Regions from separate parts of the Micromonospora parva genome, predicted to be linked through region 2. Evidence: riboswitches for the same ligand, from Rfam matches in the RefSeq annotation. Region 2 holds a riboswitch; the other holds the start of a gene.

Region 1 (14,785 bases), on a different contig from region 2:
AACCGTACCGCCGCGGTGGCCTCGCTCACCTCGATGTTGCCCGAGCGGGCCTCCACCCCGACCGCGCCCGACGCGCCGGAGATCCGCACGTCGCCCGAGCTCACCTGCAGCTCCACCGCGCCGACCCGGCTCAGCTCGACGTTGCCGGAGCTGGTCTCGCCCTGCACCGCCACGCCCTCCGGCACCGTCACCTCGTAGGAGATGCTGCACCGCGAGCCGCAGTCGGTGTCCAGCACCAGTTCGGTGCCCTTGATCTCGTACCGGGTGTTGTCCGGTTCACCGCCCTGGTAACGCACCACCCGCTTGATCCGCACCTCGGACGCCGGGCCGGTGCCCCGCACCACCACGTCACCCGAGCCACCGGAGACCCGGACCGTGGTGATCCGGACCGCCTCGGTGTTGTCGTAGTCGAGCCGGCGGAACGACAGGTTGTCGCACCCGGCGAGCACGATGAGGGTGGCGGTGAGTCCCAGCGCGACGGGAGCGGCGACGCGACGCCGGCGGGGGGTGGTGGAGGTCAGGCGCAGTTGCATGAGCAGCACGCTACGGCCGGGCACGACTCGGCCGCATCGGGGTTCATCCGCGCTTGCACCCCGAACCAACCCTGATTTCGCACCCCGAGGGAGAATGGCCCGATGGCCGGGTATCGCCGACAGCTCTACCGCGACGACGCGGTGGTGCTGCGTGTGCAGAAGCTCGGCGAGTCCGACCGGATCATCACCCTGCTCACCCGCCGGCACGGCCGGCTGCGCGCGGTGGCCCGAGGGATCCGCCGCACCACCAGCAAGTTCGGTGCCCGGCTGGAGCCGTTCGGCCACGTCGACCTCCAGCTCGCCGGTGACCCGAAGGGCAACCAGGGCAGCTCGTTGCACACCGTCAGCCAGGTCGAGGGCATCGACCTGTACGGCAAACGGTTCCTGGGTGACTATCCGCGCTACACGGCGGCCAGTGCGATCGCCGAGACCGCGGAGCGGCTGACCCCGGTGGAGCGGGAGCCGTCGCTGCGGCTGTTCCAGCTCACCGTGGGCGCCCTGAAGGCGCTGTCCCGGGGCGAGCACGCCACCACCCTGGTGCTCGACGCGTACCTGCTGCGGGGGATGTCGCTGGCCGGCTGGGCACCGGCGCTGGTCGCCTGCGCGGTCTGTGGCACGCCCGGGCGGCACCGGGCGTTCTCCGTACCGGCCGGTGGTGCGGTCTGTCCGGATTGTCGGCCACCCGGGGCGGCTCATCCCGCGCCGGCCACCATCGATCTGATGTCCGCGCTGACCACCGGCGACTGGGTGATCGCCGACGCCACCGACGCCGCCGTACGTCGGGAGTGCAGTGGGCTGGTCGCGGCTCACCTGCAGTGGCACCTGGAGCGCGCGCTACGCTCGCTGCCGCTGGTCGACCGGGGTCCCTCGGCGGCCGGCGCGGCCTCGCCGCCGGAAGGCACCGGGGCCGTGGTGCTCCGGCCACGTGGCGACGTCGAGGCCGGGGCGGACGGCGCGAACAGGGAGTGACCGAGTGATCCGATCGAAGAAGGCTGGCCGGCGCGAGCCGACCCCGCCGGTGCCACACCCGTCCGGGGCCCGCCCCCCGGCGCTGCCCGCCGAGGCGGTGCCGAGGCACGTGGCGGTGGTGATGGACGGCAACGGCCGCTGGGCCAAGGACCGCGGGCTGCCCCGCACCAAGGGGCACGAGGCGGGGGAGCACAGCCTCTTCGACACCATCGAGGGCGCCATCGAGATGGGCATCCCGTACCTGTCGGCGTACGCGTTCTCCACGGAAAACTGGCGGCGCTCGCCCGACGAGGTCCGGTTCCTGATGGGGTTCAACCGGGACGTGATCCGTCGCCGTCGTGACCAGCTGGTCGACCTCGGTGTCCGGGTGGTGTGGTCGGGCCGGTCCGGGCGGCTGTGGAAGAGCGTCATCTCCGAGCTGCAGACCGCCGAGGAGATGTCCCGCGACAACTCGACGTTGACCTTGCAGTTCTGCGTGAACTACGGCGGGCAGGCCGAGATCGGTGACGCCGCCGCCGCGATCGCGCGGGACGTGGCCGCCGGCCGGCTGGACCCGGCGAAGGTCACCGAGAAGACCGTGGCGAAGTACCTCTACCACCCGGAGGTCCCGGAGGTGGACCTGTTCCTGCGCCCCTCCGGGGAGGAGCGGATCTCCAACTTCCTGCTCTGGCAGACCGCGTACGCCGAGTTGGTCTTCCTGGACACGCTCTGGCCCGACTTCGACCGCCGCCACCTCTGGTACGCGTGCGAGTTGTACGCGCAGCGGGACCGACGCTTCGGCGGCGCGCTGCCCAACCCGGTCGCCCCGGTTATCTGAGCCGACGCGCTTACCCGCACGTCACTCTGGGTATCAGAGTCGTCAGGAGCCACTGACGGAGGTGAACCCACATGATCCAGAAGCGCATTGCCCAGTGGGCGGTGATGGCGATCGCGGTGCCGCTGGCCGCTGCCGGTGCCCGCCGGCTCAGCCACACCCTGGAGGCCCGGCGTGGTCCCTCCGGGGCGACCCGGTTGCTGACGAAGGGTGCGGACCTGATCCGTCCGCAGAAGGCCAAGCGCCGCCGCTTCTTCTGACCAACCCCCAGCTCTCCCCGGCGCCGCCCGCACCCCGTGCGGGCGGCGTCGTCGTGTCCCTCGGTGGCGAGACGACGTTGCCGGCCGACGCGCGGGTGGGCAGCGCGGTGTGCCGAGCCGGGGTGGTGTGCTCGTTTCGGGGTCCTGCGCAAGGGCGGCGGGTAGGGTCCGGAGGTGGTGGGACGACGGCGGCGGGGGGCGAGATGCGGGATCTCCGATTCAAGATGATCATGGCGTTGAACGCCGCCGATCTGGGCGACCCGATCTGTGAGCAGGTGGCCGAGATCTGCGCCGAGATCGCCGAGCAGCACTGCGCCGAGTTCGGCCACACACCGTCGCTGCGCAGCGGTGAGATCGCCGAACTGGCCATCGGTGAGCCGGCCCTGGGCTGGGCGCCGTCGACCCCCGACGCCGGGCAGCGTGCCTGGTGACCGCACCCGCGCCCGCCGTCGACATCCGGCGGGCCGATGATCGCTTCGCCACCCGGATCTCCTGGCTGGACTCCAAGCACTCCTTCTCGTTCTCCCGGCACTACGACCCGGCCAACACCCACCACGGCCTGCTCCTGGTCAACAACGACGACGTGGTCCGGCCGGGGGCCGGCTTCGAGACCCACCCGCACCAGGACATGGAGATCGTGACCTGGGTGCTGCGCGGCTCGCTGGTGCACCAGGACTCGACCGGGCACTCCGGGGTCATCTACCCGGGTCTGGCCCAGCGGATGAGCGCCGGCACGGGCATCCTGCACTCGGAGAAGAACGACGCCTGGCGGCTGAACAACCAGGAGCCGCACAGCGACCCGGTGCACTTCGTGCAGATGTGGGTGCTCCCCGACGAGCAGGGCGTCGACCCCGGCTACGAGCAGCTGGAGATCGAGGACGAGCTGCTGCGCGGCGGTCTGGTGCCGATCGCCTCCGGGATGGACCGCTACGACGGCGCGTCCGCAATCCGCATCCGCAACCGGTACGCGACCCTGCACGCCGCCCGCCTCGCGCCCGGCGACGAGGTCACCATCCCCGACGCGCCCTATGTGCACCTCTACGTGCCCAACGGCACCGTGACGCTGGAGGGCAGCGGCCCGCTCGGCACCGGCGACGCCGCCCGGCTCACCATGACCGGTGGCCGACGGGTCACCGCCGACGAACCGGCCGAGATCCTCGTCTGGGAGATGCACGCCACGGTCGCCTGACCGCCGCCGGCTCGCATCGCCCTCCCACGATCACCCTGGAACATGGATGTAGTGGCCTCCGCCTTCGCGGAGGCCACTACATCATGGATCCAGCACGATCATGCTGGGCGCTGGGCGCTGGGCGCTGGGCGCTGGGCGCTGGGCGCTGGGCGCTGGGCGCTGGGCGCGCGGGGTGCCGGGCGCCCGAGGTGTCGGTCGCGCGGGGTGTCGGTCGCGCGGGGCGCCGGGGTGCTGCGCCGGCTACGCCGGGGACTCGGTGCGGTCGCCGGCCCAGGTGGTGTGGAACGAGCCGTCGCGGTCCACCCGCTGGTAGGTGTGCGCGCCGAAGTTGTCCCGCAGACCCTGGATCAGCGCCGCGGGCAGCCGCTCGGCGCGCAACGCGTCGAAGTACGCCAGCGACGACGAGAACGCGGGCGTCGGCACCCCGGCCCGGGTCGCGTCGCCCACCACCCGTCGCCAGCTCGGCACACCGGCGCTGACCGCCTCGGCGAAGTACGGGGCCACCAGCAGCGTCGGCAGGTCCGGCTGCTCGTCGTACGCCTCGCGGATCCGGTTGAGGAAGCGGGCCCGGATGATGCAGCCGCCCCGCCAGATCGTCGCGGTGCCCCCGAGATCGATGTCCCAGTTGTATTCCTGGCTGCCCGCGCGGATGTGGTCGAAGCCCTGCGCGTACGCGACGATCTTGGAAGCGAGCAGCGCCCGGCGGACGTCCTCGATGAAGGTCTCCCGGTCGGTGACCTGCCACTTCTCACCCGCGTCGGGGAACGCCCGGCGGGCCGCCTCACGCTGGTCGACGTGCCCGGAGAGCGAGCGGGCGAAGGTCGCCTCGGCGATCCCGGTGATCGGGATGCCCAGGTCCAGGGCGCTCTGCACGGTCCACCGACCGGTGCCCTTCTGCTCGGCCCGGTCCTGCACGATGTCCACGAAGGAGCGGCCGGTCGCCGCGTCAGTGTGTGCCAGCACGTCGGCGGTGATCTCGATGAGGAACGACTCCAACTCGCCGTTGTTCCACTCCCGGAAGATCTCCGCGATCTCGGCTGGCGTCGCGTCCAGGCCGGCCCGGAGCAGGTCGTACGCCTCGGCGATGAGCTGCATGTCGGCGTACTCGATGCCGTTGTGCACCATCTTGACGAAGTGCCCGGCGCCGTCCGGCCCGACGTGCATGCAGCACGGCACACCGTCCACCTGGGCGGCGATCTTCTCGAACATCGGCCCGAGCTTCGCGTACGACTCGGCGGAACCGCCCGGCATGATGCTCGGCCCGCGCAGCGCGCCCTCCTCGCCGCCGGAGACGCCAGTGCCGCTGAAGTGCAGCCCCTGCGCCCGCAGAGCCTCCTCACGGCGACGAGTGTCCGCGAAGTGGGCGTTACCGCAGTCGACGATGATGTCGCCCTCGTCGAGCAGTGGCACCAACTCGTCGATCACCGCGTCGGTGGGCGCGCCGGCCTTCACCATCACGATGACAGCGCGGGGCCGCTCCAGCGACGCCACGAAATCGGCCATCGTCTCGCCCGGCACGAACGTGCCCTCGTCGCCGTGCTCGGCGACCAGGCTGCGGGTGCGCTCCGGCGAGCGGTTGTGCACTGCCACCGTGAAGCCGTTGCGAGCCAGGTTGCGGGCCACATTGCGACCCATCACCGCCAGCCCGGTCACCCCGATTTGAGCCCTCGCCTGATCAGCCATCCGTGCCGCCACCTCTCGTCACACCACTATCAGCGTTTGGAAACTTACCGTGATGTGAGCCGATACGGACCAGTGACCGACGTCGCGTTACTGCACGTGATGTGGACGATGACGCTGGCGGTTTCGACGCCCGACGGTGGTCGGCGAGCCGCGCACAGGGAAACCTGTCGTCATTGCCCGCCGCGCGCGTCAGCCTTCGGCGAGACGGGCTTCGGTACGGGCGATCTTCCCGGTGAGCGCGTCGGTGACCCCGGGCCGGACGTCGGCCTTGAGCACCACACTCACCCGGGGTGCCCGCGCGGCGACCACGTCGACCGCTCGCTTCACCACCGCCATCACCTCGTCCCACTCACCCTCGACGGTGGTGAACATGGCATCGGTCCGGTTGGGCAGGCCGGACGCACGGACCACCCGAACCGCCTCAGCGACCAGGTCACCCACCGAATCGTCACCGCCGAGCGGGGTGATCGAGAACGCGATCAGCATGAGCCGATGGTGCCAGGAAAAACGGATGCGCGCCGGTGCGGCGGTGGCTACGGTACGGACATGCGTAACTGACGCCCCACTTCCGAGCCGGCCCGCCGTCCCGCGTCGCGGTCCGTGCGCTCCCGGGCGTCCCGCATCCCCCTCCCGCCGTTCGGCGGCGACGGTCTGCCGACACCGGTGAGCAGTCCCTTCCCCACTCGACCGTCGCGCGACGGCGGTCACCAGCCGATCCGACCGACCGCCGCAGCGCGGGACCGGCCGTGCCGGTCGGCACTGAAGGAGGCCCGGATGCCTGCCAGGCGTAACCCGAAGAAGACCCGTACCCCCAGCACGACGCCGCTCGGCGTCGACCCGGCGGCCGGCCACGGCCCGCTGCCACCCGCCCTGCCGTCCCGCGACCCGTCCCTGCCGGCGGCGCTGGTGGAGCCCGGGTCGCTGGCCGAGCCGCCGGCGCTGGTGGAGCCGGCAGCGCTGGCCAAGCCGGGGGCGCTGGTGGAGTTGGCGCAGCCGGCGGCCGTCCCGGACGAGGTGGTGCTGCCGGTCGATCTGCCGGACGCGGTCGACGTGCCGGTGGTTGTCGACGCGCCGAAGGTGGCAGACCTGCCGAAGTCAACCGGGCGGCCGAAGGCACCGACGGCCGGTCCGCCGCAGGGCGGCGGCAACCGCTCCGGCAGCGGCCGCAGCCAACAGGCCGGCCAAGCCCGCCGCTACGCCTTCCGCCGCAGCTAACCACCCCACCCCACCCCACCCCGCCCCGCCCACCCCACCCAGCCCGACCCGCCCCGCCCCGCCCGCCGATCTTGCACTTTCTGTCCTCGCACAACCGGCATACCGGGATGAAACAACGACAGGAATCGCAAGATCGATGGGGTGCGGCGGGGCCGGGCCGGGCGGGGGTTGCGGCGTGGACGGTGGGTGGTGGGTGGTGACGACAACATCAGGGATGTAGTGGTCTCCGTCGGCAGCGAGGCCACTACATCCCTGATGTTGTGCGGATCTTGCCGCCGGCAGGCGCCAGAGCCGGGCGGCGCCGCGCGGTGAGTGCGCGGCGCGCGGCGGGTGGGGTCAGCTGATCAGGGGGCGGAAGGTGCCTAGGAGGATGCTGGTGGTCAGGGCTGCTGCGGCGAGCATGACGGCCCCGGCGATGAGGAGCGCGTCGGCGCGGGTGAAGTGCTGCCGGCGGGCGACGGTACGGGGGGTGCCGGCGTCGAAGCCACGCGCGTCCATCGCCACGGCCAGCCGGGTGCCTCGACGGATCGCCCCTACCAGCAGGGCGAACGCGGTGGAGGTGAAGAGCCGCAGCTTCGCCACCGGATTGCGTCCCGCGTCGACGCCGCGCGCACGCCGAGCCATGCTGATCATCTGCCACTCCTGGCCGAGCAGCGGCACCAGCCGGAACGCGGCCAGCGCCCCGATGGCGAACCGGGCCGGCGCCTTCGCGTTCTGGATCAACGCGTCGGCCAGGTCGGTGGGGTCGGTGGTCGCGAACACGATCACGCCGGGCAGCGCCACCGCGAACACCCGCAGCACCAGGCCGAGCGCGGTGAGCAGCACGCCGGTGCTCACCAGCACCGGCCCCGCGTCCAGCAGGACCCGACCGGACCGGTCGGCGGCGAACAGCACCAGGGTGACCAGGATGCCGGCGGCGCTGAGCAGCAGGGGCCAGGCCCGTCGGGCCAGTACCCGGTAGCGGATGCCGAACAGCGGCAGCACGGCCAGTTCGAGGGCGATGGCGATCGCCGGGGCGACCGGGTCCAGGGTGGCCAGCAGGATGAACGAGAAGGCGAGTGCGGCGGCGACCTTCGCCACCGGGTTGCGGCGGGCCAACGGCGCGTCCGGCGCGGCGACCGGCTCGATGCTGATCATCGATGGTCGTCCGGGGCGCGGTGCAGGGTGACGGTGCGGTCGGCGAGCGCGGCGACGAAGTCCGCGTCGTGGGTGACGGTGACCACCCCGTGCCCGGCGTCGCGCAGGTCGGCGAAGAGGTCGACCAACTCCCGCCAGGTCCGCCGGTCCTGGCCGAAGGTGGGTTCGTCGCAGATCAACAGGCGGGGCGCGGTGGCCAGGGCGGTCGCCACGCTCAGCCGCCGCGCCTCACCACCGGAGAGGGTGTACGGGTTGGCGGCGGCGAGTCGGGCCAGCCGCAGCCGTTCCAGCAGCCCGGCCACCGTCTCGTTGACCACCGCCTCCGGTTGACCGGTGCGGCGTGGGCCGAGCGCCAGCTCGTCGAAGACGGTGCTGGTGACGAACTGGTGTTCCGGATCCTGGAAGACCGACCCGATCCGCCGGGCCAGCGCGGGCGCCCGCCAGCGGTGCGGGGGAGTGCGGTGGTCCGGGCCGGCCAGTTCGGCGGACGCGGTGACCCGCCCACTGCCCGGCCGGAGCAGACCGCCGAGCAGCAACGCCAGGGTGGACTTGCCGGCACCGTTGGGTCCGCGTACGGCGAGTGCCTCACCGGCGCGTACCGACAGGTTGGTGTCGCCCAGCCGGGGTGGCAGGCCGACCTGGTCGGCGGTGAGCAACAGCTCCCCGGGCCCGGCGGTGGCGGCCCGGGGCGTGATGGGGTGACCGGGCACCCAGACGCCCTCGGCGGCCAGGGCGGCGCCGTGGGCGGCGAAGACCGCCTCGGGGGTGCCGTCCGCGCGGACGCCGCCTCCCGGTTCCAGGACGACCACCCGGTCCACCAGTGGCAACGCCTCGGCGACCCGGTGCTCGACCAGGATCAGCGTGGTGTCGGCGTCCAGCGCGCCGGCCACCGCGTGCCGGACCAGGTCGGCCCCGGCCGGGTCGAGGTTGGCGGTCGGCTCGTCGAGCAGCAGCAGGGCGGGGCGCAGGGCCAGCGCGCCGGCCAGGGCGAGGCGTTGCTGCTCGCCGCCGGAGAGCGCCGCCGTGCGGCGGTCGCGGGGGTACGGGAAGCCGACCCGGTGCAGGGCCTCGTCGACCCGGGGCCAGATCTCGTCGGCAGGTACCCCCCGGTTCTCCAGCCCGAACGCGACGTCGTCGCCGCAGCGGGCCATCACCAGTTGGGTCTCCGGGTCCTGGAAGACGACGCCGACCCGTTCCCGCCCCTTGCGCGGGTCGAGCCCGTCGATCTCGACGGTGCCCTCCTGCTCGCCGGAGTCGTCGGGAAGCAGCCCGGCCAGCGCGCTGAGCAGGGTGCTCTTGCCGGCCCCCGAGGGCCCGAGCAGCAGCACCCGTTCCCCGACCTCGATGCGCAGGTCGACCCCGCGCAGCGCCCAGGCCCGCCGCCCGGCGTGCCGCCACCCGAACCCCCGCAACACCACAGCGCCCACCGAACCCCCTCCCAACCTGTCCAGCCCCGCCTCATCCACGTTGATCAAGAGGTTTGCGTCAGAAAACCGGCTTCTGTTGACGCAAACCTCTTGATCAACGCCATCGGGTGGGGGTTAGACCAGGGCGCGGTCTCGGCCTACCGGGAAGCGGTCCAGGACGCCGGTGTTGGCCAGGGCCCTGGTCAGCAGCCAGCCGCCCGCGCCGGCGATCACGGTGGCGCTGACGACGGTGAGCAGCGCGTACGGGATGCGGTAGTCGGCCAGCGCGTAGTCGACGTTCCAGACGAAGAAGTCGAACAACGCGGCGCTGAGACCGGTCAGCGCGCCGGCGAGCACGGCTGTCGGCAGCCGGAACGACCGGTACCGGAAGGCGGCGAAGGCCAGCTCGGCGCCGATGCCCTGCACGATCCCCTGCGGGATCACGGTGCCGGCCCACTGGCTGCCCAGCAGCGCGGACAGGACCGCGGCCACGGTCTCGCAGTAGAGCGCGGCACCGGGCTTGCGGATGACCAGCCCACCGATCACCGCCGGCATCAACCAGACGCCGTAGAGCAGCGTCTGCGCCGGCGGGAAGAAGGCGAACGCGCCCTCGGTGGCGCTCCAGACCAGGCCCCAGGCCCAGAAGATGACGCCGAAGGCGACCGCGATCACCGAGGCGACCACGATGTCGATGGTGCGCCAACGGTTGGTGGTGTTGTCCATGATTGCTCCCAGTTCAACGAAGAGAACCAGGAGAAGACGCACGCCGCGTCCGGTGGCACCGGACTGCGGCGCGGCTGGAGGTCGACCGAACTCCCTGCGCTGGCATTACCCAGATCAGGTTCGAGGGTCTGCGGGCGTACCCGCACTCTCAGCGCTGTGCGCTCCCCTGTCGGATATGAAGTTGTCTCGGTGACGCTAACACCGACCCGGGTCGTGGGCCCAGCAGGGCATGCGCCTGACCTGCGGGAGCGGCCGGCCCACCGTCTTCTGGGTACGCTTCCGATCATGCGGGTTGATGCACGAGGCCTCACGTTCGACGTGACAGTCGACGGTCCACCGGACGGCGTGCCCGTCCTGCTGCTGCACGGTTTCCCTCAGCACAGCGGTGAGTGGGACGACGTGGTGCCGCGGCTGCACACGGGTGGGCTGCGCACGTACGCGCTGGACCAGCGCGGCTACTCGCCCGGCGCCCGGCCCACTGCGGTGGCCGACTACCGCATCCCCGAACTCGTCGCCGACGTGGTGGCGGTGCTCGACGCGCTGGAGCTGGACGCCGTGCACCTGGTCGGCCACGACTGGGGCGCGGTGGTGGCGTGGGCGGTCGCCGCCCGGCACCCCGACCGGGTGCACACACTGACCGCGGTGTCCGTGCCGCATCCGGCGGCCATGGCGCACGCCCTGAGCACCGACAGCGGACAGAAGGCCCGCTCGTCGTACATGGCGTTGTTCCGCAAGCCGGACAAGGCGGAGAAGGTGCTGCTGGCGTGGCACGCCGCCGCGCTGCGCAAGCTGCTCGGCGGGGTGGGCGACGCGTCCCGGGTGAACAGGTACGCCGACCCGATGCGCGAGCCGGGGGCGCTCACGGCGGCCCTGAACTGGTACCGGGCGATGTCCCGCGCCGACCTGGCCGGCGTCGGCCCGGTCACGGTGCCCACCACGTACGTCTGGAGTGACCGGGACGTCGCCATCGGCCGGACCGCCGCCGAGGCGTGCGCGCCGAACGTCACCGGGGACTACCGCTTCGTGCAGCTGTCCGGGGTGAGTCACTGGATCCCGGACGAGGCGCCGGCCCCACTCGCCGAGGCGATCCTGGCCCGGGCCGGCTAAGTGGCAGGCAATCGAACGACGGAGGACGTATGACGGTGAGTGCCGAGGACTACCTGGCCGTGGTGACCGAGACGATCGGCCGGGTGGCCGCCAGCCAGCGGGAGGCGGTGGGGCGGGCCGCCGACCTGATCGCCGAGGCGGTCCGGGCCGACGGCGTGGTGCACGCGTTCGGCACCGGGCACTCGGAGGCCCTCGCGATGGAGATCGCCGGGCGGGCGGGTGGTCTGGTGCCGACCAACCGGATCGCGCTGCGCGACCTGGTGCTGATCGGCGGCGAGCCGGCCGACCGGCTCGGCCCGCTGCTGGAACGGGACCCGGCCGTCGCGCACCGCCTCTACGAGCTGGCCCCGGTGCGCCCCACCGACGTCTTCGTGCTCGCCTCGAACTCCGGGGTCAACGGCGCGATGGTGGAGTTCGCCACGCTGGTGAAGGAGCACGGTCACGGGCTGGTGGCGATCACCTCGGCGCAGCACTCCGGCCGGATGACGTCCCGGCACCCGTCGGGGCGCAAGCTGAGCGACCTCGCCGACGTGGTGCTCGACAACGGTGCCCCGTACGGCGACGCGACGCTGCCCCTGCCCGGCGGTGGCGCGGTCGGCGCGGTCTCCTCGATCACCGCGGCGTTGCTGGCCCAGCAGGTGACGGTGGAGGTCGTGGCGCGGTTGCTGGCGGCGGGGCAGCGGCCCCCGGTCTACCTGTCGGCGAACATCCCCGACGGCGACGCGCACAACAACGAGCTGGAAGCCCGGTACGCGGGCCGCATCCGACGCGGGTCCTGACGTTGCCACGCGATGAACGGCCGATGTCGTGAACCTGTTTCGCGCTCGGCCGGGTGGGGCATTGGCGTTGCTGCCGGCGGCCGGGACCGCCGGCAGTAGCGTCTCACCGGAGGTAGCGCGTGTCCAAGGAGACCGAGAAGCAGCGTTGGCAGCGCAACTTCGCCGACCTGCTGCAGGAGTTGCGGGTCGCTCAGACTGGCGTTCAGATCCTCTTCGCCTTCCTGCTCACCCTGCCGTTCAGTAACGGGTTCACCAGGACCAGCGAGTTCCAACGCGACGTGTACATCGTGGCGTTGCTCGCGGCGGCCGCCGCCACCGCGATGATCATCTCGCCGGTGGCGTTCCACCGGGCGCTCTTCCGGCAGGGGCGTAAGCCCGAACTGGTGCGGTTCGCCCACCGGATGGCCACCGGCGGTCTCGCCTTCATGCTGATCGCGATGGTCAGCGCCGTCCTGCTGATCACCGACTTCGTGTTGGACCGGCCGATCGCCTTCCTGCTCAGCGCCCTGACCGGGCTGTGGTTCCTCACGTTCTGGATGATCCTGCCGTTCGCCCGGCGCAACTGGGGTGAGGACGACATCGACGACGATGACGACGACCCGGACACGATCGACGGCCGCTGACCGCACCGATCCGCACGCAGCGCTACCCCCGGGTAACAACCGGGGGTAGCGTGACGGTAGTCGCACACGTCGACGCAGCCGCACCGAACTTCGAGGGGGCAGCCGTGACCACGACGCAGAACGGCCGACCGGCACCGGACGGCCCCGACTCCGAAGCCACCGCCCAGGCCGCGGCGCCACTGCCCGCGGAAGCCGGACAGGTCTCCGAGAAGGAGGCCCGGCAGGTCGCCGAAGCCGCCCGAGAGTCCACCTGGGACCGACCCAGCTTCGGCAAGGAGTTGTTCCTCGGCCGCTTCCGGCTCGACCTGATCGACCCGTGGCCCCGATCCGACCCGGACGACGTGGCCCGGGCGGAGGAGTTCCTTGGTCGGTTCCGCGCCTTCCTGGCCTCCGAGGTGGACGGCGCCGCCATCGAACGGGACGGCTCCATACCCGACTCGGTGTTCCACGGCCTGGCTGACCTCGGCGCGTTCGGCATGAAGATCGACCGGAAGTACGGCGGGCTCGGGCTGAGCAACCTGCACTACTGCCGGGCGCTCATGCTGGCCGGCTCGGTCAGCCCGGCCATCGGCGCGCTGCTCTCGGCCCACCAGTCGATCGGTGTGCCACAGCCACTGAAGATGTTCGGCACCGCCGAGCAGAAGCAGCGCTTCCTGCCCCGGCTCGCGGCCGGTGAGGTGTCGGCGTTCCTGCTCACCGAGCCCGACGTCGGCTCCGACCCGGCCCGGCTGGCCACCGTCGCCGAGCCGACCGAGGACGGCACCGGTTACCGGCTCAACGGGGTGAAGCTCTGGGCCACCAACGGCATCGTGGCGACCCTGCTGGTGGTGATGGCCCGGGTGCCGGCCACTGAGGGCCGCCGGGGCGGGATCACCGCGTTCGTGGTGGACGGCGACAGCGAGGGCATCACCGTCGAGCGGCGCAACGAGTTCATCGGCCTGCGCGGCCTGGAGAACAGCCTGACCCGGTTCCACGACGTGTTCGTCCCCGCCGAGAACGTCATCGGCGGCGAGGGCAAGGGGCTGAAGATCGCCCTGACCACCCTGAACACCGGCCGGCTCTCACTGCCGGCGATGTGCGTGGGCGCCGGCAAGTGGGCGTTGAACGTGGCCCGTGGCTGGGCCGCCGACCGGGTCCAGTGGGGTCGACCGGTGGGCGAGCACGAAGCGGTCGCGCAGAAGCTGTCCTTCATCGCCGCCACCACGTACGGCATGGAGACCATGCTCGACCTCTGCTGCCTGCTCGCCGACGACGACCGCAACGACATTCGGATCGAAGCGGCGTTGGTCAAGCTGTACGCCAGCGAGATGGCCTGGAAGATCGCCGACGAGCTGGTCCAGATCCGGGGCGGGCGCGGCTACGAGACGGCCGATTCGCTGGCGGCCCGTGGCGAACGCCCGGCCGCCGTCGAGCAGATGCTGCGCGACCTGCGGATCAACCGGATCTTCGAGGGCTCCACCGAGATCATGCACCTGCTGATCGCGCGGGAGGCGGTCGACGCCCACCTGTCGGTGGCCGGCGACATCATCGATCCGGACGCGGGGCTGGGCCGCAAGGCCCGCGCCGGCGCGCGGGCGGGCGCCTTCTACGCGAAGTGGCTACCCACCCTCGCCGTGGGCCGGGGGCAGACCCCCTCGGCGTACGCCGAGTTCGCCCCGCTCGCCGCGCACCTGCGCCAGGTGGAGCGTTCCTCGCGCAAGCTGGCCCGGTCGACGTTCTACGCGATGTCCCGCTGGCAGGGAAAGATGGAACGTAAGCAGGCGTTCCTCGGCCGGGTGGTGGACATCGGCGCCGAGTTGTTCGCGATGTCGGCGGTCTGCGTCCGGGCCACCGCCGAACGTGACAGCCGACCGGAGAACGTCGAGCTGGCCGACCTGTTCTGCCGGCAGGCGCGGGTGCGGGTCGACGCCCTGTTCGCCGCACTCTGGGACAACACCGACTCGGTCGACACCGCCGCCGCGAAGCGCATCCTCGCCGGCCGCTACGCGGGCCTGGAGGAGGGTGTGCTCACCCCGTCCGAGGAGCTGCCCTGGGTGGCCCGCTGGTCGCCCGGTCCGTCCACCGCCGAGGACGTCCGCCGCCGCATCCCCCCGAAGCCGTGAGCGCCGCGCCGCGCGGACTGGCCGCCGTGCCGGCCCGCCGTGCCGGCCGGCGGTGCGGGTCGTCGACCGGTCGGGCCGGCGGTGTTGGTCAGCGGGAGACCGCCCAGGCCAGCACCCCCGCCAGGATCAGACCGTTGAGCCCGGCCAGCGCCAGGTACGCCGCAGGTGGGATCTTCTTGCCCCGGCGGACGAAGGAGACCAGGACGGCGGCGTAGCCGAGCAGCAGGACGGCGATGACGACGAGG
Region 2 (14,785 bases):
AGATGACGATGGGCCGGGCCGCTGGTTGCGGCCCGGCCCGTTCCGTCGTCAGTGTCGCTCAGTCGGCCGCCCCGGCGAGATCGTCGCGGTCTGTCGGAGCGGCGGCGAGATCGTCGTGGTCTGTCGGTGCGGCGGCGAGATCGTGGTGATCCGTCGGAGCGGCGGCGAGATCGTGGTGATCCGTCGGTGCGGCGGCGAGATCGTCTTCGTCAGTCGGTGCGGCGGCGGCCGAACAGCATGGCCACCCCCATCGCCGCGGCGACGAGGACCAGGCCGGCCGCCGCGAACGGCCACCAGCCGGCGCCCGCCTCGCCTGCCCCGTCCGTTGGCTTGGTCACCGCGACCGGCTCGGGCGCCGGCGGTGACTGCGCCGCCCGGGCCTGCACCGTGGCGGTGGCCTTGCCCGGCAACGGGGCGGGGGAGTTCACCGTCACCTTCCAGGTGCCGGTGGAGAGGACCGGGCCGCTGCTGTAGAAGCCGTGCCCCTCGGGCTGCGGTTCCAACTGCACCGGCCCGACCTTCTGCCCGTCCGGGCCGGTGGCGGTGAGGACCAGCCGCACCACCTGTTCCAGCCGGCGGCCATCGGTGTAGCTGGCCTGGATGGTGACGCCCTGAGCGCCGTCGCCGGCCACCGTGAGCTTGAGCTTGTCGGCCTGCGCCGCCCGGGCCGCCGGAGCGGCTTGCGCCGCTGGGGCGCCCTGCACCACCCGGGCCGCCTGCGCCGCTGGAGCTGCCTGCGCCGCCTGAGCCGCCTGGGCGGCGTGCGCCGCCGGGGCGGCGGCGAACAGGGTCAGGGCCAGTCCGACGGACCCGGCGGCCAACACCTTGCGGATACCCGTCACGGACATCCCCTCCCTACCGATGAGGGAGGCCCCTCCCCGACGCCGCAGCGCCGGGGAGGGGCCTCGTCGGATCAGAGCTGGCGACCGGGTGCCAGCCGGGTGGCGTCGCCACCGAGCCGTCCGGTGCCCTTGACCGAGTCGCCGTCGTTCGCCTTGACCCCGGCCTTGCTGGCCGCGCCGCCGAGCCGAACGATCATGGCGTCGGCGTCCCGGATCAGGACGTCCCGGACCTCCGCCTCGGGCACCAGCGTGGTGTCAGAGGCGAGCGTCCGGAACGCGGTCAGCTGCCGTACGGCCGCCTTGTCGTCGCCGGCCGCCTCGGACGCCCGCACAGCGTCGAGCTTGTTCGACAGTTGCTTGTGCGCCTTGGTCGAGAGCCGCCCCGTCGCCTTGAACCGGTCCAGCAGACTCTGCATGTCCCGGAACGAGGTGGTGACGAAGAACCGGACCGTCGAGGTGGTCTTGTTGCCCGCCTTGTCGGTCGCGGTCACGGTCAGCTCGTGCAGGCCGAGCGACAGGTCGTACATGGCCTGCAGCGTGCCGCTGGCGTACGCCTGGCCGTCGAGCTGGCCGACCACGGTCGCGATGCCCGAGGTCGGGTCAACGGCCTGCCAGGACACCCGAACGTCCTGGCTGTCACCGTAGAGCTGGCCGTCGGCGAGACCGGAGACCAGCAGCGTCGGCTTGGTGCCGTCGATCTTCAAGACCGCCGACTTGAGCGTCTCGGCGTTGCCCGCCTTGTCGGTCGAGCGGTACAGCAGCTCGTGCTGCCCGTCACCGGTCACCTCGACCGGCGTCGTGTACGGCGTCCACGCGCCACCGTCCAACGACCACTCCACCGTCTTGACGCCGGAACCGGCGTCGGTGGAGGCCAGCACGACCGGGATGGTCCCGTTGTGCCAACCGGCGTCGTTCGCCGGAGCGAACGTCGCCGTGGTCACCGGCGCGGTGGCGTCGATCTTGACCGAGACGGTCTTGGTCGCCTCCACGTTGCCGGCCTTGTCCGTCGAACGGAACCGGAGCTCGTGCTCGCCGTCCCCGCTGACCGCCACCGGAGCGGTGTACGCCGTCCAGGTGGTGGCCCCGTCCAGCTGGTACTCGGTGCTGGCGAGCCCGCTACCGCCGGCCTCGTCGGCGCCGGTGAGCGTGATCGTCACCGGTCCGGTGTACCACCCGTCGGTCGGGGTGCCGGAAACCGCCGCGGTGGTCACCGGTGCGGTCTCGTCGGCCACCTCCGTGCTGAGCCGGAAGTAGTCGAACGAGGCGGTCTTCGACGCCGTCTGGTTGGCGCCGAGGGTGAACAGCCCCACCTTCGGGGTGGCACCCACCGCGGTGTTGGTCAACGCCTCCAACGCGGTCCAGGACGTCCCGTCCGCCGAGTACGACGCGGTGAACGTGTTGCCGACGCGCGCCAACCGCAGGTGCCAGACGGCGCTGGTCAGGTTGGTCACCTCCGGCTGCGGGTTCTGCACCGTACCGGCGATCTCGCTGCGGAACTCGATCCGCCGCGTCACCGCCGAGCCGGCCTGGTTGTCCGCGATGAAGTCGAACTTCAGGTAGTTGTCGTCGTCGGCCTGCACGAGCAGACCGGCCTGCTGGTACTGCTCGTTCAGCAGACTGCCGTCGACCTTCGTCTCCAGGGTCCAGTCGCCCGAAGGCGCGGTCTGGAGGATGAAGTTCTTCGGCCCGGTGTTGTCGGTGCCGTAGATGTCACCGTTGGGCACGTCGATCCGCAACGCGCCACCGGTGACCCGGTAACCGGTCGGGTCCTCCCGCAGGATCGCGTCCCACCGGCACTTGTCCAGCGTGCTGCCGTTGAACTCGTCCGAGGGGTCGACCGGCCCGGCCGGGGCGTCCGGCGTCACCTGGAACGAGTCGAAGGCCGCGTCGACAACCGGTGCCTCGGTGCCACCGTTGAGCGCGAAGACCCCGATCCGCGGGTTGGTGATGCCGGCGAGCGCGGCCGAACGGCCGACCGGGGTGAACGTCTGACCGTCGCCCGAAACGGACGCGGTCAGGTTCGTCCCGTCGCTGGTGACCCGCAGGTACACGGTGTCACCCGCCGGTGCGTTGGTGGCGTCGGCAGACTCGTTGCGCGGCGTGCCCGCCGTCTCCCGGATGAACTCCACCCGCCGGCTGCCGTTGTACAGCAGGTCCAGCTTGGCGTAGTTGTCGTCGTCGCCGTACACCAGCAGGCCGGCCTGCTGGTAGTTGGCCGTCACCGGCAGGGTGACCTTGGTGGTCATCTCCCACGCGCCGGTCGGAGCCGCCTGGAGCACCAGGTTGGTGGCGTCGTTGCGTGCGCCGTAGAGGTCACCCACGCCGGTGGGCAGCCGCAGTGCGCCGCCACTGAGCGAGTAGAGCTGGTTCTCCCGGATCACGCTCGTCCAGCGGTCCTTGTCGAGGGTGTTGCCGTTGAAGTCGTCCGAACGCGCCCCGAAGCAGGACGTGTCCGGCGCGTCGACCCGCACCGGCACCGTGGCGTACGACTTGGCGCCCTTGCTGTCGGTCACCGTGAGGGTGGCCGTGAAGGTGCCCGCGCTGGTGTAGGTGTGGCTGGCGTCCAGTGTGGTCGCCGTACCGCCGTCACCGAAGTCCCAGGCGTACGTCAGTGGGGTGTCGCCCTCGGCGTCGGTGGCCGTGCCGTCGAAGGCGACGGTGACCGGTGCGGTGCCGGTGGCCGGGGTGGCCGTGGCACTGACCACCGGCGGCCCGTTCTCGGTGACACCGCGGCCGACGAAGTCCATCCAGTTGACGTTGAACAGCGAACCCGATCCGCCGTTCGGGTCGCGGGCCAGGAAGTACAGCGAGCCGCTCGCGGCGCCGGTAACCGGTGCGCTCACGTCCGTGTACGTCTGCCACGCGCCGGTCGCCGGCACGGTGGCCGTGGCGACCACCGGTCCGTCAACCGCACCGGCGCGAACCTCGATCCGACCGCCAGCGGCGGCGGAGGCGGCCCGGAACCGGATCTCGGTGATGTTGGTCAGGTCCGCCGGGGCGAGCGACCACCAGTCGCCGTCCTCGATGAACCCGATGTTCTGACCGCCGCCGGCGGTGTCGGCGCCGGTTTCCCGCTGCACGCCGGCGTCGCCGCCGCCGGTGCTCACCGGTGCCCGCCCGGTGGCGGTGAAGAACTCGGCCTGCTTGCGCTTGGGCTGCAGCACCTCGATGACCCGACCGGTGAGCGGGCTGGCGCCACCGGCGCCACCGTCGTCGGTGTAGGTGGCCTCGAAGACCGCGAAGACGTTCGCCTCGGCGCCGTGCCCGGAGGCGAGCGACGTCTGGACGGTGCCGGTGCAGCCGGTGTGCTGCTCCAACGGGTGGGCGTGCTCGTCGTGACCCAGGAGCACCTGGAGGTTCACCCGGTCACAGTCGATCTCCCCGTCCTCCGGGTCGGTCACCTTGATCGAGTAGCGGACCTGGTCACCCCACTCGAAGAACCCGCCGTCCGGTGGGAACTCGATGGTCACCGTCGGGGACGTGTTGCCCACGGTGACCGGAACGTTGGCCACCGCGGTACGGCCCTTGGGGTTGGTGACGGTGAGCTGGGCGGTGTAGTTGCCCGCCGTGGCGTACGTGTGGGTCGGGTTCGCCTCGGTGGAGGTCTGCCCGTCGCCGAAGGCCCAGGCGTAGGTGAGCGTGCCACCGTCCGGGTCCCGGGATCCGGCGCTGGAGAAGGTCACCGTCAACGGCGCCGCACCCGAGGTCGGGGTGGCGGACGCCGCAGCGATCGGTGCGCGGTCCCCGGCGGTGTAGTCGATCCGGTAGACGCCCGAGTTGTCGTTGTTGCCGCCGAAGCCGCTGCCCCACTCGATCAGGTACAGCGCGCCGTCGGGGCCGAACTCGAAGTCCATCGGCCGGACCATGGTCATCCCGGTGAGCAGCTGGTTGATGTCCACCAACGACTTGCCGTCGGGGGTCAGCTGCATCGTGTACATCTTGTTCTGGTTCCACTCGCCGAGCAGCGCCTTGCCGTCGTAGTACGCCGGCCACTTGCGCGTCGAGTTGAGGTCGGCGTCGTAGCGGTAGACCGGGCCGCCCATCGGGGCGCCACCGCCGCCGATCTCCGGGTAACGCGCGTCACCGGCGTACCCGTAGTCGACGGTCGCGGGGACGACCGGCGGGAGGTTGGTCAGGCCGGTGTTGTTGGGCGAGTTGTTCACCGGCGCGGCGCAGTCGAACTTCGCGCCGCTCGGGCCGGACGGGAACGTGTAGTCGTTGTAGGCCTCGTTCGTCCCGGTGCAGTACGGCCAGCCGTAGTTGCCGGGGGTCACGATGTTCCACTCGACCAGGCCCCGAGGGCCGCGGTTCGGGTTGTCGGAGTTGGCGTCCGGCCCGTAGTCCGCGACGTACAGCGTGTTGGTCTTCGGGTCGGTGCCGATCCGGAACGGGTTGCGGAAGCCCATCGCGTAGATCTCGGGACGGGTCTTCTCGGTGCCCGGCGCGAACAGGTTGCCGGCCGGAACGGTGTACGTCCCGTCGTCCTCCGGATGGATCCGGATCACCTTGCCGCGCAGGTCGTTCGTGTTGGCCGAGGTGCGCTGCGCGTCGTAGTCCTGGCGGCCGGCCCGCTCGTCGATCGGCGAGTACGAGTTCGACTCGAACGGGTTGGTGTTGTCGCCGGTGGCCAGGTACAGGTTGCCCTCGCCGTCGAAGGTCATGCTGCCGCCGGCGTGGCAGCAGGTGTTGCGCTGGGTGTCGACCCGCAGCACCTGCTTCTCGCTGGCCGGGTCGATGGTGTCACCGGTCACCGTGAAGCGGGACAGCAGGTTGCGGGTGACCCCGTCGTTCGGGGCGTAGTACAGGTACACCCACTTGTTGGTGGCGAAGTCGGGGTCGAGCCGGATGCCGATCAGGCCGTCCTCGTTGCCGGTGAAGACGTCCAGGTCGACGGCGGTGACGGTGTTGCCGGTGTCCGGCTTGATGATCTGCACCCGACCGTCGCGCTCGATGTAGAAGACCCGCCCGTCGGGGGCGATGTCCAGCTCCATCGGGTTGCTGGTGTTGCTGTCCAGGGAGACCTTCTCGAAGTTGGAGGTCTTCGAGGCGCCACAGTCGGCGTCCACCACACCGGCGGCGCTCTGGATGCCGCCGAGCAGGTGGGAGAGGAAGCCGGGCTCGGCGTACGACTCCCGGGTGTGCCCCAGACCGGTGTACCAGGAGCGGCCACCGTCGTAGTCCTGACACCAGGCGACCGGGTGGTCGGCACCCATCGCGCCGGCGCCGGGGGTGTAGCTCTTCTCGTCCAGGCTGGCCAGCACGTGCACGTCCGGCCGCGGGTTGCTCTGGTAGTTGTACCACTCGTCGAAGCGGGACCAGCGGTCCGGCAACTCCGCAGTGGACGGGTGGGCGTGGTCCTCCACCTTGACGGTGGCCGTCTGGTTCTGCGGGTGGTTGGCGAAGTACGCGCCGACCAGGTCGCCGTACCAGGCCCAGCTGTACTCGGTGTCCGACGCGGCGTGGATGCCGACGTAACCACCGCCGGCCTTCACGTAGCGCTCGAACGCCGCCTGCTGCTCGGCGTTGAGCACGTCACCGGTGGTGGAGAGCCAGATCACCGCCTTGTACTTCGCCAGGTTGGCGTCGGTGAATGCGGCGCCGTCCTCGGAGTTGTCAACGGTGAATCCGTTGGCGGCGCCGAGTTGTTGGATGGCGGCGATGCCGGTGGGGATGGAGTCGTGCCGGAAGCCGGCGGTCTTGGAGAAGACGAGGACGGAGTAGGGATCGGCTGCGGCCTTTGGCGCCTTCGGCGCCACCTGGCTGACCGGGGCTGCGGCTTTCGCATCCCGTGGGGGGACCTGGGCGGCCGCCTGGGCGGGCGTGCCGAACAGGGTGGTCGAGGCCATGGCCAGGGAGATCAGGGTTGCGGTGATGGGTACGCGGGCACGACGAGAACGGGACACGCCGCCTCCTGTGTCGTAGTGACAGAGCTCGCGGGAGTCGGCTCGCCGAAGGCCGTCCCTGATGGAGCCGGTGGTGACGCCGTGCCAGGGTGCCCCCACCGACATTTTGTCGAATCGCTGAACAAATTAATTCGGCTGGCTCGATGTCGGGCAAGATGCGGACGGGTAACGGTTCTGCAACGGCGGGCGACATTCCGAACAGGACCGCATGAAGTGCCCCATGGATCTTGATCGTTCTGATGTGGTCCGGCCCGCCGGCCGCCGCCGACCCGGCACCTTGGCAGGCCGGCGGATCTGTCGTACGGTGACACGCAAGTAACCCACGGGAGCCCGGTGTACCGGGCTGAGAGGGGGGCTGACAGCCCCCGACCGTCGAACCTGATCCGGGTAATGCCGGCGCAGGGAGGAGTGTTGCCGTGCCGTCCCTGGGGCGATTGCATCTCATCACCGACACCCGACCCGGGCGTGACCCACTCGCCGTGGTCCGGGCCGCCCTCAGCGCGGCCCGTGCCGAGCTGGTGGTGCAGGTCCGGGTGGAGGATTCCGCCACCGACCGTGAGGCGTACGACCTGGCCCGACGGGTGCTGGCGCTGTGCACCTCGTACGGGGCGTCCTGCCTGGTCAACGACCGGTTGCACGTGGCGCTGGCGGTGGGCGCCGCCGGTGGCCACGTCGGCGCCGACGACCTGCCGGTCGCCGCCGCCCGCCGGGTGCTCGGCCCCACCGGCGTGCTGGGCGCCACCGCCCGCGCGCCGGGCACCGCGGGCGAGGCCGTCGCGGCGGGAGCCAGCTACCTCGGCGTCGGACCGTGCCACACCACCAGCACCAAGACCGGTCTGCCGGATCCCATCGGGCCCTCCGGGGTACGTGCCGTCGTCGACGCCGTCGACGTGCCGGTCATCGCGATCGGTGGAGTGACCGCCGCCCGGGTGCCGGCGCTGCGGGCCGCCGGGGCGTACGGGGTGGCGGTGGTCGGTGCCGTCTCCGCCGCCGCCGACCCGGCACTGGCGACCGCCGCGCTGATCGAGGCCCTGACGTGCTGACCGGCCGGTTCCCGTCAGCGCCGTCGAGCGACCGGGTCCGGCCGGACGTGGCAGTGGTGGGGGCGGGGCCGATCGGGCTCGCGATCGCCTGGCGCTGCGCCGCGCGAGGGCTGCGGGTGGCGGTGCACGATCCCGCACCCGGCTCGGGGGCGTCGTCGGTGGCCGCCGGGATGCTCTCCCCGGTCGCCGAGGCGTACTTCGGCGAACGGCAGCTGACCGCGTTGCTGGTGGCGTCCGCCGAGCGCTGGCCGGCGTTCGCCGCCGAGCTGACCGAGGCGACCGGAGTCGGGATCGGCTACCGGACCGAGGGCACACTGATGGTCGGCCTCACCGGCGACGACCTGGCCGAGGCGCGCCGGCTCTGGGCGTACCAGCAGGGGTTGGGCCTGCCGGTGACGCCGCTGCGCCCCAGCGAGCTGCGCGACCGCGAACCGGCGCTCGCCCCCCGGGTGCGCGGCGGCGCGCTCGCGCCCACCGACCACCAGGTCGACCCCCGGCTGCTGGTGCCGGCGCTGCGCACGGCCGCGCAGCGGGCCGGCGTGGTGCTCGTGCCGCAACCGGTCCGGCAGCTGTCCGATCTGGACGCCGGTGTCACGGTGGTCGCCGCCGGCTGCGGGGCCGCCGCGCTCACCGGCCTGCCGGTGCGGCCGGTGAAGGGTCAGATCCTCCGGCTCCGCGCGCCCGACGGCCTCGCGCCGGGCTTCCGGCACGTGATCCGGGGGTACGCCGACGGCGAGCACGTCTACCTGGTGCCCCGCGCCGACGGCGAGGTGGTGCTCGGCGCGACTGTCGAGGAGCGGTCGGACACCACCGTCACCGCAGGCGCGGTGCAGCGGCTGCTGCGCGCCGGGGTCGACCTGCTGCCCGAACTGGCCGAGTACGACCTGGTCGAGGCCGTCGCCGGGCTGCGCCCGGGCACCCCGGACAACGCGCCGATCCTCGGCCCGCTGCCCGACCGGCCGGACGTGCTGGCCGCCACCGGGCATCACCGGCACGGCATCGTGCTCACCCCGATCACCGCCGACCTGATCGCCGACCTGGTGCTCGGCGGCGGACCCGACCCACTGCTCACGCCCTTGCGGGCGGACCGCTTCGGCCCGACCGGTGCCGTCGTGGGCGGACCCGGACCGACGATGGAGGGAAACCCGTGGAGTTGACGGTGAACGGGGCCGGGCGCAGCGTTCCCGCCGGCGCGTCAGTGGCGGACCTGGTCGGCGACATCGTGCCGCACCCACGGGGGGTGGCGGTCGCGGTCAACGGCGAGGTGGTGCCGCGCACCGGCTGGCCTACCCGGGCGCTGCGCGACGGTGATCGGGTCGAGGTGCTCACCGCGGCGCAGGGCGGGTGAGCGGCGTGCCGTTCGAGCTGGGTGGGGTGACCTTCACCTCACGGTTGATCCTCGGCACCGGCGGCGCCGCGAACCTGCACGTGTTGGAGCAGGCGATCCGGGCGTCCGGGACCGAGCTGGTCACAGTGGCGCTGCGCCGGGTGGGCACCGCGCCGGGCTCCACCGGTGGCCTGCTGGAACTGCTGGACCGGTGCGGCGTACGCCTGCTGCCGAACACCGCCGGCTGCCACACCGCGACCGAGGCGGTGAAGGTGGCCCGGCTGGCCCGGGACGCGTTCGACACCGCCTGGGTCAAGCTGGAGGTGATCGGCGACGAGCGGACCCTCCTGCCCGACGGGGTGGAGCTGCTCCGCGCCGCCGAGGAGTTGGTCGCCGACGGCTTCACCGTGCTGCCGTACACCAGTGACGACCCGGTGCTCGCCCGCCGCCTCGCCGACGTGGGCTGCGCCGCGGTCATGCCGGCCGGCTCGCCGATCGGTTCCGGGCTCGGCGTCGGCAACCCGCACCACATTCGGCTCATCCGGCAGGGTGTGGACGTGCCGGTGATCCTCGACGCCGGCATCGGCACCGCGTCCGACGCGGCCCTGGCGATGGAGCTGGGCTGTGACGGGGTGCTGCTGGCCAGTGCCGTCACCCGGGCGGCCGATCCGGTGGCGATGGCCACCGCCATGCGCTACGCGGTCGAGGCGGGCCGGCTGGCCGCCGGGGCCGGCCGGATCGAGCGCCGTTTCCACGCGCTCGCCTCCACCCCCGACGAGGGAAGACCCGAGCTGTGACAGCGCCGTCCGGGGTTGTCGTGTTGACCGATCGGCTCGTCGCGCGGGGTGGGCTCGACCGGGTCGTGGCCGCGGCGGTGGCCGGGGGAGTGCGCTGGGTGGTGCTGCGGGAGAAGGACCTGCCCCGTGCCGAACGCGCCGCCCTCGCCGCCGACCTGCGCGCGATCCTCGCCGACGTCGGCGGAACCCTCGTCGTGGCCGGCCCGGACCCGCTCGGCGGCGACGCCGTGCACCTGCCCGCCGCCGGCCCGTACCCACCGCCACCCCACCAGCTGGTCGGCCGCTCCTGCCACAACCAGACCGAGCTGACCCGCCTCACCACCGAGCACTACGCCACTATCTCCCCGATCTGGCCCACGAAGACAAAACCGGGTTACGGCCCACCCCTGGACGTCGCGGGGCTGGGCAGCCTGGTCCGCTCCAGCCCGGTGCCCCTGCTCGCCCTCGGCGGCATCGAGACACCAGAACAGGTAACCGCCTGCGTCGAGGCGGGAGCCGTCGGAGTAGCAGTCCTGGGCGCACTGATGCGAGCCAAAGACCCCGCCGAAACAGCCGCCACCCTGACCAGCGCCTATGCCAAGGCGGTCACCCCCAAGCTGACCCAAACCCGGCACGGGGTCAGCCAGGTCCCCACGTCAGGGCTGCGGCCGACCGTGCCCACGCAGGGATCAAGCCTGACCGCCCGGAGTGGGCACGGTCGGCCGCAGCCCCAAACCGCAACCAACCACGGCCTGCCGCAGCCCCAAACCGCAACCAGAGACTCAGGAAAATGACCCCGAGCACGATCCTCACCATCGCCGGCTCGGACTCCGGCGGCGGCGCCGGCATCCAGGCCGACCTCAAGGTCTTCGCCGCGCTGGGCGCGTACGGCACCAGCGTCCTCACGGCGGTCACCGCGCAGAACACCCGGGGCGTCGACGCGGTACTGCCGCTGCCCCCGCGCACTGTCACCGAGCAGTTGGACAGCGTGCTCACCGATTTCACAGTCGCCGCGGTGAAGACGGGGATGCTCGGCACCCCGGCGATCGCTGACGTGGTGGCCGAGGCGGCCCGGGACGGCCGGTTGCCGCAACTCGTCGTCGATCCGGTGCTGGTCGCCACGAGCGGTCACCGGCTCGGCGTGGTGGGCGCGGTGGAGCGGCTGTTGCCGTACGCCACTGTGGCGACCCCGAACTGCGCGGAGGCGGCGGCGATCACCGGACGCCCGGTGGACGACGTGGCCGCGATGGTCGTGGCCGCCGAGGCTCTGGCGGCCGGCGGCCCGGAGTACGTGGTGGTCACGGGCGGTGACCTCGACGGGGGCGAGGCGGTCGACGTGCTGCACGGCGCCGGGGTCACCACGGTGTTGCGCGGACCCCGGGTGAACACCCGGCACACCCACGGCACGGGGTGTTCGTTCTCCGCGGCCATCGCGGTGCGGCTCGGTCGGGGCGACGCGGTGCCGGTCGCCGTGGGGGCCGCCAAGGAGTACGTGCTCCGTGCGCTGTCCGGCGCGCGGGGCTGGGAGCTGGGCGCGGGGCGCGGGCCGCTGAACCACTTCGGCTGGTCCGCCTGATCACCAGGAGGCTGTCATGCACGCACGAGGCAAGGTGTACGTCGAGGGTTCGCGGCCGGATGTCCGGGTGCCGTTCGCGGAGGTGGGGCTGACCGGTGATCTGCCACCGGTGCGGCTCTACGACACGTCGGGTCCTGGTTCGGACCCGGAGGTGGGGCTGCCGCCGTTGCGGGGGCCGTGGATCGCCGAGCGGGGTGATGTGGCGCCGGTGCGGGGGCCGGGCACCCCGCTGGCCGGAATGGACGGTCGCCGGCCGACGCAGCTGGCGTACGCGCGGGCCGGTGTGGTGACGCCGGAGATGGAGTTCGTGGCGATCCGGGAGAACGTCGACCCGGAACTCGTTCGGTCCGAGATCGCCGCCGGCCGGGCGGTGCTCCCGCTCAACGTCAACCACCCGGAGTGCGAGCCGGCGATCATCGGAAAGGCGTTCCTGGTCAAGGTGAACGCCAACATCGGCACCTCGGCGGTCAGTTCGTCGGTCGCGGAGGAGGTGGAGAAGCTGACCTGGGCCACCCGCTGGGGCGCGGACACCGTGATGGACCTGTCCACCGGTAAGCGCATCCACGAGACCCGGGAGGCGATCGTGCGGAACTCCCCGGTGCCGATCGGAACCGTGCCGATCTACCAGGCGTTGGAGAAGGTCGGCGGCGACCCGGTGAAGTTGAGCTGGGACGTGTTCCGGGAGACCGTGATCGAGCAGGCCGAGCAGGGTGTGGACTACATGACAGTGCACGCCGGTGTGCTCCTGCCGTACGTGCCGCTGGCCGTGAACCGGGTGACCGGGATCGTGTCCCGTGGCGGTTCGATCATGGCGGCGTGGTGCCTGGCGCATCACGAGGAGAACTTCCTCTACACCTACTTCGAGGAGTTGTGCACGCTTCTCGCGAAGTACGACGTGACGTTCTCCCTCGGCGACGGGTTGCGCCCCGGCTCCATCGCCGACGCCAACGACGAGGCGCAGTTCGCCGAGCTGCGTACCCTCGGCGAGCTGACGAAGGTCGCCTGGGAGCACGACGTCCAGGTGATGATCGAGGGCCCCGGTCACGTACCGATGCACAAGATCAAGGAGAACGTGGACCTTCAGCAGGAGTGGTGCCACGAGGCGCCCTTCTACACGCTCGGTCCGTTGACCACCGACATCGCGCCGGCGTACGACCACATCACCTCGGCGATCGGCGCCGCGATGATCGGCATGTTCGGCACCGCGATGCTCTGCTACGTCACGCCGAAGGAGCACCTCGGCCTGCCGGACCGGGACGACGTGAAGGCGGGCGTGATCGCGTACAAGATCGCGGCCCACGCGGCGGACCTGGCCAAGGGGCATCCCGGCGCGCAGGCCTGGGACGACGCCCTGTCGAAGGCGCGGTTCGAGTTCCGCTGGGAGGACCAGTTCAACCTCTCGCTGGACCCGGAGACGGCCCGCTCGTACCACGACGCGACACTGCCCGCCGAGCCGGCGAAGACCGCGCACTTCTGCTCGATGTGTGGCCCGAAGTTCTGCTCCATGAAGATCACCCAAGAGCTCAAGGAGTACGCGGCGCGCGGCATGAAGGACAAGTCGGACGAGTTCATCTCCGGCGGTAGCCGGGTCTACCTGCCGCTCGCCTGACCTGCCCGCTGGGCCGGGCCGTCAGTGGTCCGGTGCGCGGGTTGCCGTGGGTTGATCGACTCGGGTTCATGAATGTCGGGTCGTCCGGGTGACTGTGTCAGCCCGGACGACCCGAGTCGATCGGTCAGTCGCGGTGGTGTCGGCCACTGGAGCGCAACGACCGGCGGCCGTTCTCCTGCTCGGGCTCGTTGTCCGACACCGGCTTGCTCAGCCCGGCGACCCAGTCGACGAATTCCTCGTCCTGGGTGGCCAGCGGCTCGGCCGCATCCGACGTCTTCGGGCCCTCCTCGTCGGCACGGGACCGGTTGCGGCGGAACAGCCCACCGAGTCGTCCTCGCCGGGAGGGTTGCTCCGCCACCTGGGCTGGTGACGTGGCGTCGGCACCCGCCGGATCGCCGGTGCCGCTGTCGGTCGCACCGGCGGGCGCGCCCACCGTCCCCGGCAACTCCGTCGGCTTCGGGTGTTGGGCCGCTACTGTCGGCTCGCTGGTGCCGGTCGAGGTCGTCCGTGCCGACGAGCTGTCCTGCGATTCCGTCGACTTGGCGCGCCGGGAGGTGTCGAACGCGTTCCAGGTGCCGGCCCGGCTCAGATCCGGCAACGGTGCCCGATGCCGGGGCCTGGGCGTCGGCTCGGTCGGCTCGTCGGGCCCCCTCGAACCGTCCGACGCCGTCGTCCCGGGCTCGGCGGCCTGCGGTGGCACCGTCCACGCCGAGGTGACCGGCCAGGCCGACGGTGCGGGCGTCCAGCGGTCCGTGTCCGGGTCATCGGCGGCGGTGGCCCCGAACAACCCGGCGGCGGGAACCTCGGGGGCGGGCCCGGCGCTGTCGGTGCCCCCGGCGATCACCGAGTCACTGGTCGGGTCGGCCGGTGCTGTCGAGCTGCCCGTGCCGGTCTTCGGAGCGCGTGGGGAGGCGGTGGCCGCCGCGGCAGAGTCGCCGGTCGCTGTCGGTTTCGCCGGTGCTCGCGCCGCGTCAGCTGGGGCGGTCGGTGCGTGTGTCGCCCCGGCGGTGGTGGTCGGTGCCTCGGCGGTTGCCGTGGCCGGTGACTCGGCGTCGGCCGGCACCGGCGTCGTGCCGCCTCCGGCGGCCGTCGAGCGGGCCGGCGTTCGCTTCGAGCCGGTGGCCGTTGCTCGCCGCCCGCCGGGAGCGGTGCTGCGGGCTGCTGCCGTGTCGGCGTCAGCAGCCGACGTGGGCTCGGACGTCGCGCTCGACCGCTCACCCGGGCTCTCCTGGCCGGGCACCGCAGTGGCGGTGGCCGCGTCGGAGCCAACGCTGTCGGCGGACCTGCCCGGCCCGGTCGCCCTCGTGGCGCGGCCGGTGGCCGTCTCGGGGGTGCTCGTCTCGGGGGTGGCCGTCGTGTCGGTGGGGGACGTGCCGTCAGCCACGGCGTCCGGGTCGGTCTTCGGCTTGCGGGCTCGGCGCGGCTTGATCGTCTGCGGCGGCTCGGGCGTGCCGTGGCCGGTCGTGCCCGTCCCGGATGCGCCCGTGCCGGTCGTGTCCGTGCCGGTGGTGTCCGTGCCAGTCGTTTCCGTGGCGGTCGTGTGCGTGCCGGTCGTGTGCGTGGCGGTCGTGTGCGTGCCGGTGGTGTCCGTGCCGGGTGCGTCGGTGCTGGTCGTGTGCGTGCCGGTCGTGTCCGTGCCGGGTGCGTCGGTGCTGGTCGGGGTGGCGGCCTTGCGGGTGGTGCGCCGACCGGTCAGCTTGCCGCTCGTG

The links. Region 2 has a riboswitch for thiamine pyrophosphate ahead of thiE (thiamine phosphate synthase). Riboswitches for the same ligand answer to the same signal wherever they lie in the genome.
Region 1: linked by a shared signal. The riboswitch ahead of AB0C03_RS30705 (ECF transporter S component) and the one ahead of thiE (thiamine phosphate synthase) in region 2 are both predicted to bind thiamine pyrophosphate.

The regions. Positions count from the first base shown of each region.
Region 1 covers NZ_JBEZFX010000017.1:88,104-102,888, forward strand. The annotation lists gene AB0C03_RS30650 (DUF4097 family beta strand repeat-containing protein) at 1-533, opposite strand, end outside; gene recO (DNA repair protein RecO) at 636-1,502, shown strand; gene AB0C03_RS30660 (isoprenyl transferase) at 1,507-2,319, shown strand; gene AB0C03_RS30665 (hypothetical protein) at 2,391-2,576, shown strand; gene AB0C03_RS30670 (hypothetical protein) at 2,780-3,007, shown strand; gene AB0C03_RS30675 (pirin family protein) at 3,004-3,765, shown strand; gene gnd (NADP-dependent phosphogluconate dehydrogenase) at 4,006-5,448, opposite strand; gene AB0C03_RS30685 (thiamine-binding protein) at 5,638-5,934, opposite strand; gene AB0C03_RS30690 (hypothetical protein) at 6,223-6,663, shown strand; gene AB0C03_RS30695 (energy-coupling factor transporter transmembrane component T family protein) at 7,000-7,800, opposite strand; gene AB0C03_RS30700 (ABC transporter ATP-binding protein) at 7,797-9,227, opposite strand; gene AB0C03_RS30705 (ECF transporter S component) at 9,342-9,929, opposite strand; TPP riboswitch at 10,003-10,107, opposite strand; gene AB0C03_RS30710 (alpha/beta fold hydrolase) at 10,215-11,036, shown strand; gene AB0C03_RS30715 (sugar isomerase domain-containing protein) at 11,066-11,815, shown strand; gene AB0C03_RS30720 (DUF6328 family protein) at 11,935-12,438, shown strand; gene AB0C03_RS30725 (acyl-CoA dehydrogenase family protein) at 12,543-14,540, shown strand; gene AB0C03_RS30730 (hypothetical protein) at 14,629-14,785, opposite strand, start outside.
Region 2 covers NZ_JBEZFX010000003.1:54,557-69,341, reverse strand. The annotation lists gene AB0C03_RS08740 (hypothetical protein) at 210-842, opposite strand; gene AB0C03_RS08735 (ThuA domain-containing protein) at 914-6,745, opposite strand; TPP riboswitch at 7,058-7,167, shown strand; gene thiE (thiamine phosphate synthase) at 7,162-7,788, shown strand; gene thiO (glycine oxidase ThiO) at 7,782-8,945, shown strand; gene thiS (sulfur carrier protein ThiS) at 8,936-9,136, shown strand; gene AB0C03_RS08715 (thiazole synthase) at 9,133-9,912, shown strand; gene AB0C03_RS08710 (thiamine phosphate synthase) at 9,909-10,685, shown strand; gene thiD (bifunctional hydroxymethylpyrimidine kinase/phosphomethylpyrimidine kinase) at 10,682-11,467, shown strand; gene thiC (phosphomethylpyrimidine synthase ThiC) at 11,484-13,076, shown strand; gene AB0C03_RS08695 (hypothetical protein) at 13,201-14,785, opposite strand, start outside.